DNA from 2 places in the Iodobacter fluviatilis genome. Region 1 is predicted to be linked to the other one. Evidence: riboswitches for the same ligand, from Rfam matches in the RefSeq annotation. Region 1 holds a riboswitch; the other holds the start of a gene.

Region 1 (8,297 bases):
ATAAAATACCGCTAGATGAATTAAAATTACGCTATGAAATATTTGTTAGCCGAGTAATAAACTGTCAAGCAGGTGCGCCAAAAGAGTTAATGCGTGGATTTCCTATTTTTTCTAAAGCAGTCAATGAGCTAAGTCAGTTTGTTATCGAGGCAGATCATTATTTAGGCGCCAATCCAGATCGGGCTGTACCCTCTACTCAGTTTGCTGAGTTATTCAAGAAATTTCTATTGTTAGAAGATTTAATTCAAGAATTGGGCTTAAAGTCGGCCATTGCTTCTGCTAATATAGTGGACGCACGGGGTTCGGAAGTAAAAAAACAAATTATTTTCACCAGTACACTTACTATTTTTCAGTGCTTACTCACCTTATTATTGGCGTTAGCAATGCTACGCCAGCACCGTCAGCGGGCTAAGGCGCAGGCCGATGTTTTGCAAAGCCAGACTGAATTGGTTTATGCATTAAAACGTAATGAAGAAGCGCTAGAAATCAAAGTATCGGAGCGAACTTCGGCATTGGCCTTGGCTAATGATGCATTGCAAAGTCAGCAAATAGAGCTAGAGCGTGCGCGTAACCATGCTGATCAAGCCTCACAATTAAAATCAGAGTTTTTAGCTAATATGAGCCATGAAATACGTACGCCAATGAATGCGGTGATTGGTATGTCGTATTTGGTACTTAAATCTAATTTAACATTTAAACAGCGAGATTATATTGAAAAGATTCAAAAGTCAGGGCAGCATTTATTGGGGATCATTAATGATATTCTGGATTTTTCTAAAATAGAGTCTGGAAAGTTGAAAATTGAAATGCTGGATTTTGAGTTGGATCAAGTGCTGGACAATGTGGCCAATTTATTAATTGATAAAGTTAATAATAAAGGGTTAGAGCTGGTGTTTGATATCGAGCCTGAAGTGCCTAGGACATTGTGTGGCGATTCATTAAGAATTGAGCAAATTCTGATTAATTACATGAATAATTCGGTTAAGTTTACGCAAGAAGGGTATATAAAATTAAATTGCAAAGTTGTAGAAAAAAATGATGAGAGTATTTTGCTTTATTGGGCGGTAAGCGATACAGGAATTGGGATTGAGCCTAAGCAAATTGAGCGTTTATTTCAATCATTTCAGCAAGCCGATGCCTCAACCACCCGTAAATACGGTGGCAGCGGGCTGGGTTTGGCGATTTCTAAACAGCTGGCTCAGTTAATGGGGGCGAAGTAGGGTTAAGTAGTGTTTGGGGCGAAGGCAGCCTGTTTTGGTTTACCACTCGCTTACAAATAAGTGGTTTGGTGCCCCGCCCCTTAGTGCCTAACATTGATTTACGTGATAAAGCTGTGCTGGTGGTGGATGATCAAGAAGAAGCCGCGCGTGTTTTGGCGGCTTTATTGCGCACCATGACTTTTAGGCCGACTGTGGTGACCTCTGGGCAAGCCGCCGTGGTCGAGGTGGCACGGGCCGATGCAGCTGGCTTGCCTTTCGCTGTGGTGTTTTTAGATTGGCGTATGCCCCAGATGGATGGAGGCGAAACGGCTAGAGCTATTCAAGCATTAGCTATACAAGCTCCGCCTCAATTAGTGGTGGTCACCGCTTATGGGCGGGATGAGGTATTCAGTGAAAGCCCCATTAATTTGATCGATGATGTATTAATTAAGCCAGTAAGCGCATCGCAATTATTTGATACCACCATGCGGGTTTTGGGCGGTGCTAACGATAATGTTTCTTTTTCTATATTAAATACGCATACGCTAGAAATTGATTTATCTAGCATTCAAGGTGCGCGTATTTTATTGGTAGAAGACAACGATTTAAATCAACAGGTTGCAATCGATTTATTGCAAGACGCGGGCTTTATCGTTGATTTGGCCGAAAACGGCCAACAAGCATTGCAAAAGATTCAACAAGCTAGTTTCGACTTGGTTTTAATGGATATGCAAATGCCGGTTATGGATGGGTTAGAGGCCACGATGCAAATTAGGCTATGCCCGCAACATGCCAATTTACCCATTGTGGCGATGACCGCTAATGCGATGAAAATAGATCAAGAGCGTTGTTTTTCTGCAGGAATGAATGATCATGTTTCTAAACCCATCGAGCCTAATTATTTATGGTCGGCTTTATTGCGCTGGATAAAGCCACGCCCTGAAAATGCAAATAAAATAAATGCGCCTATGGCACTGGAAAACAAACCCTTTATATTAAAAAGCAAATTAGAGTTGCTCAATGTTGCAGGCCTTGATGTAAGTAATGGCCTGCGCCGGGTGCTAGGAAAAGAGTCTTTGTATTTGGAAATGCTCAGGAAATTTATTCATGGTCAATCCGCCATTGTTGCAGAGGTGAGCCTCGCTTTAGAGGAGAAAGACTACAGCACCGCCGAGCGTTTATTACATAGCAGTAAATCCGTAGCGGGCAGTATTGGTGCAGCAGAATTAGCCGAGTTGGCCGCTGAATTAGAAAATGTTATCCGCTATCGTCCAACAGATCCAATGTGTAAGCCTATGTTAGAAGCATTTTCTTCGACTTTAGTGAGCTTTCTAGTGGATTTAATAGTGGCTTTAGATGGGGTAAAACCAAGTAGTGATGAGGTAGAGCTTCAGGTGAATAACGCCTCTACGGTGATGGCGGTCGATGATACGCCCATGAATTTGTTGTTGATTGATCGTATGTTAAAAAATGAATTTCAGGTAATTACTGCTCAAAATGGCGTAGAGGCGCTAAAAATATTGGCTAATGCACCGCTGCCCCAGCTAATTTTATTGGATATTTTGATGCCAGAAATGGATGGTTATGAAACCTGCCGGCAAATCAAGGCCAATCCAGCGCTTTGCCATATTCCTATCATCTTTATGTCGGCTCGTAATGAAGCAGAAGATGAGATCTTAGGCATGGAATTGGGCGCAGTAGACTATATGACCAAGCCATTATGCCTGCCCTTGGTGTTAAGTCGCGTTAAAGCGCATTTGGCAATGCACCTGAGTCATCAGGCGGCATTACAAGACAAAAAGTAGCCCGATTTACTTAGTGTCTGTTGACGTTTCATTCACGGCTGCGTTTGGCCCGGTTTTGGGGCTGAACAAGGAGAAAATGGCGGCATGGTACGAGTGCCATGAGCGATTTTTAACTTTCGTTCCGCCCCAAAAATGGGCTAATAAAACGTCAACAGGCCCTAGTATCTATAGGTTTTGTGCGGCACTTTTGTTGCAAGTTTGATCTTTTACGCTTGTTTGTCATTGGCTTTATGCGCAAAATGACTGTCTGACTCGGGGTGCCGTAAGTAAATGCGGCTGAGAAATACCCGTGACCTGATCTGGATAATGCCAGCGTAGGGATGTCGGCCATTCTTGATGGGCCGCCTGCGCCTGCCAAGGAACTTAAATGTCTGACTTGCACACCATCTCTCTTATTCCCCAATTTCCTTTGCGCCGCGTTGGCGAAGAGCTAGAACGCCTGCGCGCCTCAGCACCCTTGGTGCACTGCCTGACCAATGAAGTGGTGCAATCAATCACGGCAAATGTATTGCTCGCACTTGGTGCATCCCCCGCAATGATCGTAGCCGAAGCAGAAGTTGCCGACTTTGCATCGATGGCCGATGCGCTATTGATTAATGTCGGCACGCTTTATCCTGCGCGACTAGCGGTGATGCAAGCTGCGGTAGTCGCAGCCAATGCAGCAGATACGCCTTGGGTGTTAGACCCTGTGGCGGCAGGCGTTTTGGCTTACCGAACCGATGCTTTGCACGTTTTAATGCAACAAAAGCCAGCGGCAATTAGGGGCAATGCCTCAGAAATTATGTGCTTGGCAGGTGAGTTCGCTAGCGGTAAGGGTGTAGATAGCACGGCGCAATCTGCATCTGCCATTGCTGCTGCAAAGCGGCTGGCCCAGCAAACCGGCGCGATTGTGGTGGTAACGGGCGAGGTGGATTATGTAAGCGATGGTGAAGTCACTTGGGCGGTTCCTTGGGGCCATGTTTTGATGACCTACGTGGTAGGTACGGGCTGCGCCTTGTCTGCCGTTGTTGCTGCTTTTGTAGCTGGCGCGTCAGACCGGCTTGCTGCGGTTGCTGCTGCCTGCGCCGTGATGGCGATCGCTGGAGAGCGCGCTGAATCGGCTTGTGATGGCCCAGGTACCTTTCTCCCCGCGTTTTTAGACGCGTTATATATCATGCAACCTGCCATGTTAAAGGCGGCTGATGAATGAAACATCCTTTTAATTTGTCGCTTTATTTAGTGTTAGATCCTGATTTATGTGGTGGCGAACAGGGCATGGTAGCAACTGCCTTAGCCGCCGTGGCGGGCGGGGTTAGTATCGTGCAGCTGCGCGCGCCTAGATGGAAAAAACGTCAGTGGGTGGTGGCGGCTCAAGCGCTTAAGAATGCGCTGGAACCATTGAATATACCCTTGATTATTAATGACCATATCGATGTAGCGCTGTTGGTGGATGCAGCCGGAGTGCATGTGGGCCAGCAAGATATTGCGCCAGAGATGGCCCGGCAGTTAATTGGGCCAAATAAAATTTTGGGTTTGTCGGCCTCAAATGCCGCGCATATCCACGCCGTGCCGCAGGGCTTAGTTGATTACATCGGTGTAGGGCCGGTGTATGCCACCGGCACCAAATTAGACGCGTCCCCAGTCATTGGCTTAAATGAGTTTGCCAAGCTGATGCAGGGTAAAACCCTGCCTGCCGTGGCGATTGGCGGTATTGGCTTGGGGCAAGTAGCCGGTTTGCGTGCGGCGGGTGCCGATGGCGTGGCCGTGGTTTCGGCCATTTGTGGCCAAGCTAATCCGCGGCAGGCGGCGCGTGCTTTGCGGCGGGAGGGCGCGACATATGATCGTTAATGCACTGACAATTGCTGGCTCTGATTCTGGCGGCGGAGCGGGGATTCAAGCCGATTTAAAAACTTTTTCAGCACTAGGCGCTTACGGCATGAGCGTGATTACGGCGCTAACCGCACAAAACACCCAAGGTGTGCACGCCGTTCTTGCCGTGCCGCCTGACTTTGTGCTGGCGCAGCTCGATGCCGTTCTGGCAGATATCCGCGTAAATAGCGTAAAGATTGGCATGCTGGCCAATGCAGAAATTGTCGCTGCAGTGGCGCGTGGCTTACGCCAGCATCGCCCTGCCTGCGTGGTGCTTGATACCGTGATGATCGCCAAAGGCGGCCATCCGTTGCTTTTACCTGAAGCGATAGCAGGGATCCGAGATGAGTTGCTGCCGCTAGCCGACTTAATTACCCCCAACTTACCAGAAGCCGCCGCGCTGCTGGGTGGCACGCAAGCGCAAACCGAGCAGCAAATGCAAGACCAAGGCCGCGCCTTGCTGCAAATGGGCGCACAAGCCGTGCTCATGAAAGGGGGGCATTTAGGTGGCAATGAGAGTCCTGATTGGCTTATCACCCCTGCAGGATTTACCCGCTTTGCCGCGCAGCGTATCCCGACCCAGCACACCCACGGCACCGGCTGCACTCTATCTGCCGCATTGGCTGCTCTGCGGCCCAAGCACCCAGACTGGCCCAGCACCATGCAAGCCGCAAAAAACTACCTACTGGCTGCGATTGCCGCTGCAGATCAATTACAAGTAGGACAGGGAATAGGACCAGTACAGCATTTTCATGCGTTGTGGTGACATTTGAAGTAACGAGAAAACTCACTATTTTATTTGCGGTGGCTAAATTAATGGCGGTAGACATGTTAGGTGAGGTGCTAAATATGGATGCCTTCACATGAGATAAAATCGTGGCACAGTTTCGAGCATTCATAAACACGTTTAGTCAATCATTCAGGTTGAGTTTGTATCCGTACTTCTATAGCGATACTGCCCGCGCGGCACCTTCTCTTTGCTGGTAAAACGATCCGTAAATTGGCTGTTAATGTCCGTCAAAATCGTTTTGATTTTAACTGGGCAAACACGATGTAGTGCGTGAAAACAGTGTGCCGCACTTTCTTCCGTTTGGTTGGGGTAGATGAGCGAATTGAAACCAGTAATCGAGCATTAAAGCAGTCCTTGTTGGACGATGAGCGGGACACCTGCCACTGTGTGGCAAGAAGTTTTTTTGGGGGGCGTATTGGCTTACAACTTGGTTCGTTTGGAGAGGTCAGAGGTGGTTAAATAGGCGGGCGCAGCGGCCGACTTGAGCTTTCAAATGGCGCTGGGTTATTTGCAATATGAGTAGGGTTGGCTGTCGACGAATAGCCCGTGCACAATTCCGAAATAATTCCTCCCGAAACAACGATTAGGGCGTGAAAGCCCTTTCCCAGCGCTATCCCGCTCTAAAAATCTATAAATCTGATCTTAAGTGAACGGAATTAGCGCTTGGAGCGCTCTTTTTTATTGTGCGGAATTTGATTTGAACGATTTTTCTTAACATGGTCTTACAATACCACCCATACCTCACAACGTATCTTGCAGAGAAAACCATGAAACTTATCCTGCTTTTATTGCTGATTTTTGCCGTACTGATGGCTTTGTCGTACTTAAAGGCCAAGGGCGCAAACGAGGAGGGCGTTTGGCCGTTTTATGCCAAAAGCCCACTCTCCAAGCCAGAGCAAGTACTGTACTTTCGCATCTTGCAAGCCATGCCCGAACATATTGTACTGGCTCAGGTGCAGCTCTCTTGCTTGCTTGGGGTTAAAAAAGGCCATAACTATCGCGCTTGGCTCAATCGTATTAATCGCATGAGTGCTGATTTTGTGGTGTGCAATCAAGATTCCAGTATTGTGGCGGTGATCGAGCTGGATGATGCTACGCATCAGCGACAGGATCGCATCATTGCAGATACAAAAAAAGATCGCGCACTGACCGCCGCAGGCATTCGTGTGATTCGCTGGCAGGCCAACTCTATGCCTGATGTCGCTACAATTCGCGCCACACTGCGGCCGGTGATTACCTTGGATGCTGAATAGGGCGTGAGGTTGTCTGGCGGCCGCCCCATTTGTTTGCTTAATGGCCGCTTCAGTGTGATAGCCATCGAGGCCTAGCATAAAGGCTACCACTCTATGATCCGTTTCAAGCATTCACTGCCGCTTTGTTTGGAGCCAAGGCCAACTTAAACCCCGCGTGAGAGGTGGGGTTTATCTGATCATCAATTCATCTCTACGCTTACCATGCCGTAGCCTATGAGTGCATTTTGCCTGCAAAAGCCGCCGTAGCGCGCATATAGGCAAGCATTGCGTGCTCCGCATCAAAAAAAAGCCTAGCACTGAATATTGCAGCCTCCAAATAATGGGTGATACGGCATCTCTATGTTTAAAGCGGTTGGTTTTATGCGCAAGAATTGAATTTCTTGGTGCGCTCCCTAATCGATATTGCCTTGCCCATTACGATATAAGGCAGGGTGGATATACATTGGCGGCGAAATAACATCTCATAAAACAAAAAAAATAGTTGAATAGCTTTGCCAATATATGAATATACCACTCAATGGCTTTGCTTCGGCGGGATAATGAATAAAGCCAGTAGAGGTGTAATTGTGTACTGATAAAAACAAGTAGAACCTCTGCACTAATCAATTCCGTTAATAGCAAAAACGCTCTTATTTCTAGGTTAATAATCAGCATCAAAAAAAGCAAAATACTGGCGGAGCATAGCTGGGGGTTTCGGTTTAATTTTCGCATGTTGCCGATTTTAATAAAGGCACGACAATGCCTTTGTCGTAATTACAAAGCGTTTATGAGGCTAAATGCATTGCTTTTGTAATGCCAAAAAAAGTATGTGCAATAATTTTTGTAAGCGTTCATATGATTACTACAGGCTGCTTTCTTACGGGGTTTGAACGCAGCTAATTTTTACTTTTTTTTTGCTATTTTTATGCTTTTTTCCTATGTTACCTGTAGTGGTATTAGTGCACATTTTTCAATCGACTCCGAGTATTTCCATCTACTTTGTATGTTTTTTTAGCGCTTAGACATGTTTATATACCTTTTTATCCAAGATCATGTAAGAGAATTAATGCTCATTTTTCTTGTAAGCTTGTTGGTATATTGACCCTGTATCTTTCGTCCAAAAGAAATGTAAACAAGGAATTGCACGATGAAAAACCGTAGCAGCATTTTAGCCGTAACACTGGCGCTAGCACTGAGCGGCGTAACGCAGGCGAGAGATTTATTTAAGCAATCCGATGTCGAAGCAGCACTTAATGCCGCTTATGATAATTACAAAGGTTTGCAAGAAGGCAAAAATGCTGACTATATCCCTGCTTTAGCTAAAGTCGATTCCAAAATTTATGGCATTGTTTTAGTGACTGCAGATGGGAAGGTTTATACCAAGGGCGATGTAACAACTGAAGTTTCTATTCAATCGATTTCT
Region 2 (8,297 bases), 1.7 Mb from region 1:
ACAGAAGCATCGCACAAATTAGCTGAGCAAATGTACGCACAGCAACCTGAAGGTGCCGCAGCAGCTGGCGCAGCAGGTGCGGATACGCATGCAGATGCTAAAAAAGAGGACGGCAATGTGGTTGATGCTGAATTCACCGAAGTAAAAGATAAATAAGCCCAGCTTATTTAAATGAAAACAGGCCCGCTTGATGCGGGCCTGTTTTTTTTAGCGCTAAGGCTCAGCTGTAGACGTTCAGCTTAGTTTAAAGCGGCTAATAGATTGCTTTAGGGAGGTGGCAAGTTTCACCAGATCATTGGATGAGTTGGCAACCTCTTCAACGGCGGCACGGTTTTCTTCCGCCATTTGGGCGATTCGCTCTACATTTTGTGCTAGATCGGTGCTCACGGAGCGTTGTTGTGCAAGCGCAGCAGAAATATCTTTGATCGACGTTTGTACTTTAAAAGAGCCCGTTTTAATTTGCTCCATCACTTGGTTGGTGCGCTCTGATGCCGTAGATACTTGGCTTACGCTTTGCTGGCTTGATTGCATACCGCTTACCGCAGCGCGTGTGCCTTGTTGAATGGTTTGAATCATGCCGGTGATTTCTTGCGCCGAGCTGGTGGTGCGCTCTGCTAATTTGCGCACTTCATCGGCCACCACGGCAAAGCCCCGGCCCTGCTCACCCGCTCTGGCCGCTTCAATGGCGGCGTTCAGGGCCAGCAGATTGGTTTGGTCGGCTACATCTTTAATCACGGTGGCGATATTGCCAATATGGGTAGAGCTTTGTTCCAAGCTGGCAATCTGCGTGCCGGTGCTATTAACGTTTTCTAAAACGGTATCGATGAGTGAATTAGATTTTTTAACCTCTTCGCTGCCAGAATTAGCCAGTAATCCAGCGTCGCTGGCTTGTAGATTGGCCTCGGTGGCGCTAGCCGATACGCTGTCTATGCTAACCGTTAGCTCTTCCACCCCCGCTGCTGAAGAAGATGCGGATTCGGATTGGGTTTGCGAGCTAATCGCCACTTGTTGCGATGCACTGGCCAGCAGATCAGCCATGCTAACCAGCTCAGAGCAGTTGTTATTTATGCTTTGAATGGTGGTTTTTAAATCACTCTGCATTTTTAATAGATCGGTTTGCATGGCTGCCAGCTCATCTTTGCCTTCTATATCAATGTGCTCGCTTAAATTGCCTTCACGGATTCTTTCTAAAGACAGGCGTACATGGCTGATAGGCGTGGTGATGCTTCTGGTTAACATCAGCCCAAGCACCACCGCTGACAACACGGCAATCACAGTCAGAATAGTCGATCTGGTTTTGGTCGTGGCCAGCTCTTGCGTGCTAAGGTCCATGTTGTGATCGGATATTTTTTTATTCATATCAACCAGTTCGCTTAATATATCGTCATAGGGCTGAAATGCGCCCGCTACCGAGTTGGACATCAGCTCTGCAGCCAGCTTAAAGTCATTGGCTTTACCGGCAGCCATTGCGGGTTTGGCTGCTTCTAAATAGGGGAGCCATAGGCGATCTACTTTTTTGAGTAGATCTGCTTCTGGTGGGGTGAGTGAGGTAGCTCTGTATTTATCTAGCAATTCTTTTAGCTTGCTTTCATTGGCTTTCATGCCTTCTTCAATCTTGGCCATTTTCTTGTCATCGGTTTCCAGTGCAATCGCATACACGGCACGGTGATGATAAATGGCCTGCATATTGGCGTTGGCTAAATCCAAAATCGGCACAAGCTGATTATTGTGCATATCTTCGGTCAGGTCTTGCATGGATGCCGCACTATGATAGCCAAGTATGCCTAGAATTAAGGTGATGATGGCACATGATAAGAAGCCAGCAAGCAATCTGCCGCCTATAGAGAATTGATTCAGGATGTTCATGACATACCTTTAAGATGCAGGTGTAAGAAGCGTGAATTATTCATAGCTAGATAATCGGCCGCATACAAGGGGAATCTGAGAAAGAAGAGTGAGGGGCTTGTAGATTGAATGCTTCGCCCCCATGTGCAAACAGTTGATGAATTCCGTGGGGCGCGGCCTCCTGTGCAGGATTAAAAAGATGGCTAAAAAAGATTTTTACGACACGCTAGGTGTGAACCGCGATGCGGGTGATGACGAGATTAAAAAAGCGTATCGCAAACTGGCAATGAAGTACCACCCAGACCGTAATCCTGATGCAAAGGATGCGGAGGAAAAATTTAAAGAGGGTAAAGAAGCCTACGAGGTTTTATCCGATGCACAAAAACGTGCTGCCTACGATCAGTACGGCCATGCCGGTCTTGATCAGCAATCAGGCATGGGCGGTGGTGGCGGTGGAGCAGGCTTTGGAGATGCGTTTTCTGATATCTTTGGCGATATTTTTGGCCAAGGCGGCGGTAATCGCGGTGGGCGCTCTAATGTATATCGTGGCGCAGACCTGCGTTACAACTTAGAAATTAGCCTTGAAGAAGCGGCGCGCGGTGTAGAGCGCCAGATTAAGATCCCTTCGCATGAAGAATGCGGCAGCTGCCATGGCAGTGGGGCGAAGGCAGGTACGCAGGCTAAAACTTGCCACACCTGTGGTGGTCATGGCCAAGTGCGTGTGTCTCAAGGCTTTTTTAGCCTGCAGCAGACTTGCCCAACGTGCCACGGTAGCGGCAAGTATATTCCTGATCCATGCCGCCCTTGCTCAGGCACGGGCCGTGTTAGCACGCACAAAACACTGGCAGTGAAAATCCCTGTGGGCGTGGATGAAGGCGATCGTATCCGCTTAAGTGGCGAAGGCGAAGCGGGCGTCAATGGTGGGCCATCTGGCGATCTTTACGTGGTGATTCATGTGAAGGCGCATTCGGTGTTTCAGCGTGATGGCAATGATCTGCATTGTGAAATGCCGATCAGCTTTACCATTGCGGCTTTGGGTGGGGAGATTGAAATCCCAACGCTGGATGGCAAAGCGCGGATTACTATTCCTGCAGAAACGCAAAGCGGCCAGCAGTTTCGCCTACGCAGCAAGGGGATCAAGGGCGTACGCAGCGCCATTACTGGCGATTTAATGTGCCATGTGATTTTGGAAACGCCGGTTAAACTAACTGCGCGTCAAAAAGAATTGCTAAAAGAGTTTGAAGAAATTAGCCAAGGCGATTCCGATAAGCATAATCCGCGGGCTAAATCGTTTATGGATAAAGTAAAAGATTTTTTCGCATCATAATTAGGTGGAATGGATAGATTACCCACTTACACTTAATAAAAAGGCCAGCGCTTGAAAATGCACTGGCCTTTTTGCTTTAAGCGCTTATTTGATTAAGCGAAGTACATAAGGCAGGCGGTAGGCTTCGCCTTTACTGGCCGTGATGGCGGCAATAATGCAAAACACCACATTGGCCAGCCCAAGTAAAAATATGCCTAAAAAGCCCACTAAAATAACGGTTAATACTGCACTAATGGCATAGCCTATCATCACCGTAATCGACCAATTAAGCGCCTCTTTTGCATGCTCTAATACAAAAGGATCGTCTTTTTTAAGTAAAAAAACGATGAGTGAAGGGATAAAACCAAAGAAAATTCCCCCTACCCAAGTTAGCGCCGCAATGGTATTAGAATCTGACTTGACGGGTGTGGTAACTGGAAATTGATTGTCATCCATATTGGATCTCGATCACGAGGCAGAAAAGTCATTCTAGCCTATGCCATGTTTACATGGTTTAAAAGCTAAGGCGGTACTGTTGTTATCAGATTATTTTGTTTTGATGGATTAACGTTTTGCGAGTAGAGGGCCAAAATTAACTAAGAGCACTCCAACAGCAATAAACACTGCACCTAAGATGCGCAGGCTGCCAATTTCGCGCATAGGCAGGCCTAAAATGCCGAAGCGATCAAAAAGTAAGGAGGCGATAATTTGCCCCGCCACAATTAAGGAAACCATCGCCGCCACGCCAATTCGAGGCGCAAGCAAGGTGGTGCCAAAGACAAACAATGCACCCATTAAGCCTCCGGTAAGCTGCCACCAAGAAACTTGGCCTAGTTGGCTTAATCCTGCCCACTTTTGCCCGCTTAAAATAGCGCATAGCGCCAACGTGAGTGTGCCTATAGAAAAAGACAAAAGCGCCGCCAGCAGCGTGCTGCCACCAATGATGCCTTTTAATTGATTGTTGACGGCCGATTGCAGCGGAACAATGAGGCCAATGATAAGGGCGAGTAGAAAGTAAGGGAGTTGCATGGGATTTGTGGGCAAGGAGTAAGGCAGGCGAGACTAGCATGTTTTTTTGGGGTGAGGCGGGGAGTCGATAGTCGATAGTGGGGAGTAGGGGCGTGGCGGGTTTGATTTTCCGACTCCCCACTCCCCTGCTCCCCACTCCCTAAGCTCTTTTAATTAAGCCTTGTGGTAAACCTCTGCGCCTTTTTTGATAAATTCAATCGATTTGGTTTGCATGCCGATCTGATTGGCGTCCGCTTCGGCAATCCCTTGCTTGGCTGCAAATTCACGCACGTCTTGGGTGATTTTCATTGAGCAGAAATGCGGGCCGCACATCGAGCAAAAGTGCGCCACTTTGCCGCTGTCTTTTGGCATGGTCTCATCGTGGTAAGCGCGTGCGCGATCCGGATCTAGGCCCAGATTAAACTGGTCTTCCCAGCGGAATTCAAAGCGCGCCTTGGATAGCGCGTTGTCGCGAATCTGCGCGCCGGGGTGGCCCTTGGCAAGATCCGCAGCGTGTGCTGCCAGCTTGTAAGTAATGATGCCTTCTTTCACATCATCTTTATTGGGCAGGCCCAAATGCTCTTTCGGCGTGACATAGCAAAGCATGGCGCAGCCGTACCAGCCAATTTGCGCCGCGCCAATGGCGGAGGTGATGTGATCGTAGCCGGGGGCGATATCGGTAGTCAGCGGCCCTAGGGTGTAGAAGGGCGCTTCATGGCACCAATCTAGTTCTAAATCCATGTTTTCTTTAATCAATTGCATCGGCACATGGCCAGGGCCTTCGATCATCACTTGTACATCGTGCTGCCAAGCGATTTGCGTCAGCTCACCCAGTGTTTTTAGCTCGCCTAGCTGCGCTTCATCGTTGGCATCCCAAATCGAGCCAGGACGCAGGCCATCGCCCAAACTGAAGGCCACGTCGTATTTTTTCATGATTTCGCAGATGTCTGCAAAATGGGTGTAAAGAAAGCTTTCTTGATGATGAGCCAAACACCATTTCGCCATAATCGAGCCACCACGGCTAACAATGCCAGTCATACGGCCTGCGGTCATTGGCACGTAGCGCAGTAAGACACCCGCGTGGATGGTGAAATAATCCACGCCTTGCTCGGCTTGCTCGATCAGCGTGTCTTTAAAAATTTCCCAAGTCAGATCTTCGGCCTTGCCATTTACTTTTTCGAGCGCTTGGTAGATAGGAACAGTGCCGATCGGCACGGGGCTATTACGTAGAATCCACTCACGCGTTTCGTGGATATTTTTGCCTGTGGATAGATCCATAATGGTGTCTGCACCCCAGCGAATACCCCAAGTCATTTTTTCTACTTCTTCACTAATGCTGGAGCTGACGGCAGAGTTGCCGATATTGCCGTTAATCTTGACCAAGAAATTACGGCCAATAATCATCGGCTCTGATTCTGGGTGGTTGATGTTATTGGGGATAATGGCGCGGCCACAGGCGATTTCGCTGCGTACAAATTCTGGGGTGATTTCATCCGGCATCACTGCGCCGTAGTTTTGCCCCTTATGCTGACGATTCATCATCGCCAGCATTTTTTCGCCGGTTGGGCTGCTGTCACGCAGGCTTTGCAAATAGGCCGCACGATTCATGTTTTCACGAATCGCCACGTATTCCATTTCTGGCGTGATGATGCCTTTACGGGCGTAATGCATTTGGCTGACGTTTGCGCCATCTTTGGCAACGCGGGGCTGACGTTTTAATTCAAAGCGTAATTCATCTAGCTTGGGATCGGCCTCGCGCATGCGGCCATATTCGCTGGTGAGCTGGCTAAGTCGCTCAGTATCATTGCGTTCGCTAATCCATGTGCTACGAATGGCTTCAAGCCCTTTGCGCACGTCTACCTTTGTATCTGGATCAGAGTAAGGGCCGGAGCAATCATAAACAAAGATAGGTGGGTTTTTTTCTGTTGCGCCGCTGATACTCATTTGTAGCGGGGTGTCGGCCTGGCTGATTTCACGCATAGGCACACGGATGTCGCTGCGTGAGCCGGTGACGTAAATTTTGCGTGAATTGGGGAGTGGCTGGATGGCTGCGTCGTCGACGACGGCGGTTGAGGCTAAAAACTGTGCTTTTGCGTTCATGCTCTACTCCACAAAGGCGCGGGTTGAGCGGAATGAGGGCAACCGCTCGCTTCCCTACGCCGGTATTAACCGAATCAGGTTCAGAGGGTATTTCTCATCCGCGCCTAAATCTGGCACAGAACCCCTAGCGATAAAGCAGAGAAGGTATATAAAAAACCAGCAAACAGCAAATTTAAGATAGGGCGCTGCTGATTTGTATCAAGGTTAGTGGGGAGTGGGGAGTGTGAGTGTGAGTGTGAGTGGGAGTGGGAGTGGGAGTGGGGGGGGTGGGGAAGTCGTCATCCTCGAGCGTTTTTATCGGGGATCCAGTCATCCCGCTGGATTTCCGCCAAAGGCATGCGGGAATGACGCTGTTATTTACTTATCTTTGTTCTTATCCGCTCGTGATCTTAGGCTCTATAACCACACTGGGCTTGGTCTGTGGGATAATTGCAAAAATTTTCAAACGCTGGGTTTGATCCCAGCTCGCTTTGAGGTGATAAAAATGGATTGGGAAAACGCACGTTATTTATTAGTAGAGCAGCAAATTCGCCCTTGGGATGTGCTGGATCAAAAGGTGCTCAACCGTGTATTGGCGGTGAAGCGCGAAGACTTTGTGCCGCTCGACAAAAAAGAGCTGGCCTTTGTAGATATCGAGCTGCCGCTGGCAAATGGCGCACAAATGCTGGCCCCTAAGATGGAAGCCAAGCTGCTGCAAGATATCGATCCGCAAGTAAGCGATAAGGTGTTGGTGGTGGGCGCAGGCACGGGTTATTTGATGGCGCTGGCAGCGGGCTTAGTGGCGCATGTGTATGGCGTAGAAATTGATGCGGCGCTAGTAGAAACCGCCCGCGCCAATTTGGCGGCGGCGGGGATTAAAAATGCCACTGTAAGCCAAGGCGATGCTCTGGCAGCGGCACAAAAGCAAGGCCCATTTAATGCAATTATTGTCACGGGGTCTTTAGCCGAGGTTCCTGCTAGCCTAAAAGATCAGCTGGCGGTGGGCGGGCGTTTGATTGCTGTTGTGGGTGAATTACCAATTATGTCGGCAACGCTGTTTACCTGTGTGGATCAGGGTAGTTTTGCTGAAAATAAATTATTTGAATACAATTTGCCACGCTTAAAAAATGCTGTAGAAAAAACAACATTTGCATTTTAATAAATTGAAAATAGTGCGGTCTAATTGGCCGCGTTATTTATATCAGGGGCTTATATGCAACAGATTAACCCGCTTGAGTTATCTCAATGGCTAAGCGATACCTCGCGGCCAAACCCATTGTTATTGGATGTGCGTGAAGCCACTGAGTATGAGATTTGTCATATTGATGGCAGCCAATTAGTTTCAATGAATACTATTCCTAGCCGCTTTAACGAGCTGGATGATGAAGCGACGATTGTAGTGATTTGTCATCATGGAATGCGTAGTTATCAAGTTGCTTCTTTTTTGGAACGCCAAGGTTTTGCTAATGTCATTAATTTGAATGGAGGGATTGCGCGTTGGGCTGAAGAGGTGGATTTGACCATGGCAAGATATTAATAAGGTTTACTTGAAATGAAAATGAAGTCGCAAAAGCAATTTATATATGCCATATGAATTGTTTTTAAGTCTCAATGGCTTCCATAGAGTACGTTGAGTTGTTATAGTCTCCCCGCTTGTTTGTCCGCACCCCTTGCCTTTCATAAGACATTACTAACCATGAATTTATCCAGAAGCTCCGCTGTTATTTCACTTTCGCTGCTTTTAGCGGGTCCTGCGTGGTCTGCGACGTGTTTATCAGGCTCTGGCGATTGCCAAACAATGCCGGATGATCCGTCTGCATTAATGAATCAAAGTGCGTTGCCAAGCCAAGGTGCTACCTTGGGCTATCCACAGCAGGGTGTGCCGCAGAATCAGCAGAATCAGCAGGGGCAGCAAAATCAGCAAAACCCGCAGAGCAGAAATTTTACCCCGCAAATGCCAATGGCACCGGTGAGCTGTGATGATGTGAGCGGCAAGTTCACTTTGGATAAAAATAGTAAATACAAGGCACCATCGCTGCCGTTGAATGATTTCCAGAAA

Evidence for each region. A riboswitch is a leader RNA that binds a small molecule or an ion and turns the genes downstream of it on or off. The one in region 1 is predicted to bind thiamine pyrophosphate.
Region 2: linked by a shared signal. The riboswitch ahead of thiC (phosphomethylpyrimidine synthase ThiC) and the one ahead of thiM (hydroxyethylthiazole kinase) in region 1 are both predicted to bind thiamine pyrophosphate.

The regions. Positions count from the first base shown of each region.
Region 1 is NZ_CP025781.1:4,129,249-4,137,545, reverse strand. It holds gene C1H71_RS18370 (hybrid sensor histidine kinase/response regulator) at 1-1,220, shown strand, start outside; gene C1H71_RS18365 (response regulator) at 1,304-3,004, shown strand; TPP riboswitch at 3,248-3,342, shown strand; gene thiM (hydroxyethylthiazole kinase) at 3,372-4,193, shown strand; gene thiE (thiamine phosphate synthase) at 4,190-4,831, shown strand; gene thiD (bifunctional hydroxymethylpyrimidine kinase/phosphomethylpyrimidine kinase) at 4,821-5,618, shown strand; gene C1H71_RS18345 (DUF2726 domain-containing protein) at 6,410-6,895, shown strand; gene glsA (glutaminase A) at 8,022-8,297, shown strand, end outside.
Region 2 is NZ_CP025781.1:1,356,816-1,365,112, reverse strand. It holds gene dnaK (molecular chaperone DnaK) at 1-156, shown strand, start outside; gene C1H71_RS05925 (methyl-accepting chemotaxis protein) at 235-1,866, opposite strand; gene dnaJ (molecular chaperone DnaJ) at 2,045-3,172, shown strand; gene C1H71_RS05915 (DUF4870 domain-containing protein) at 3,257-3,607, opposite strand; gene C1H71_RS05910 (DMT family transporter) at 3,716-4,180, opposite strand; gene thiC (phosphomethylpyrimidine synthase ThiC) at 4,334-6,259, opposite strand; TPP riboswitch at 6,294-6,395, opposite strand; gene C1H71_RS05900 (protein-L-isoaspartate O-methyltransferase family protein) at 6,744-7,397, shown strand; gene C1H71_RS05895 (rhodanese-like domain-containing protein) at 7,452-7,775, shown strand; gene C1H71_RS05890 (SLBB domain-containing protein) at 7,935-8,297, shown strand, end outside.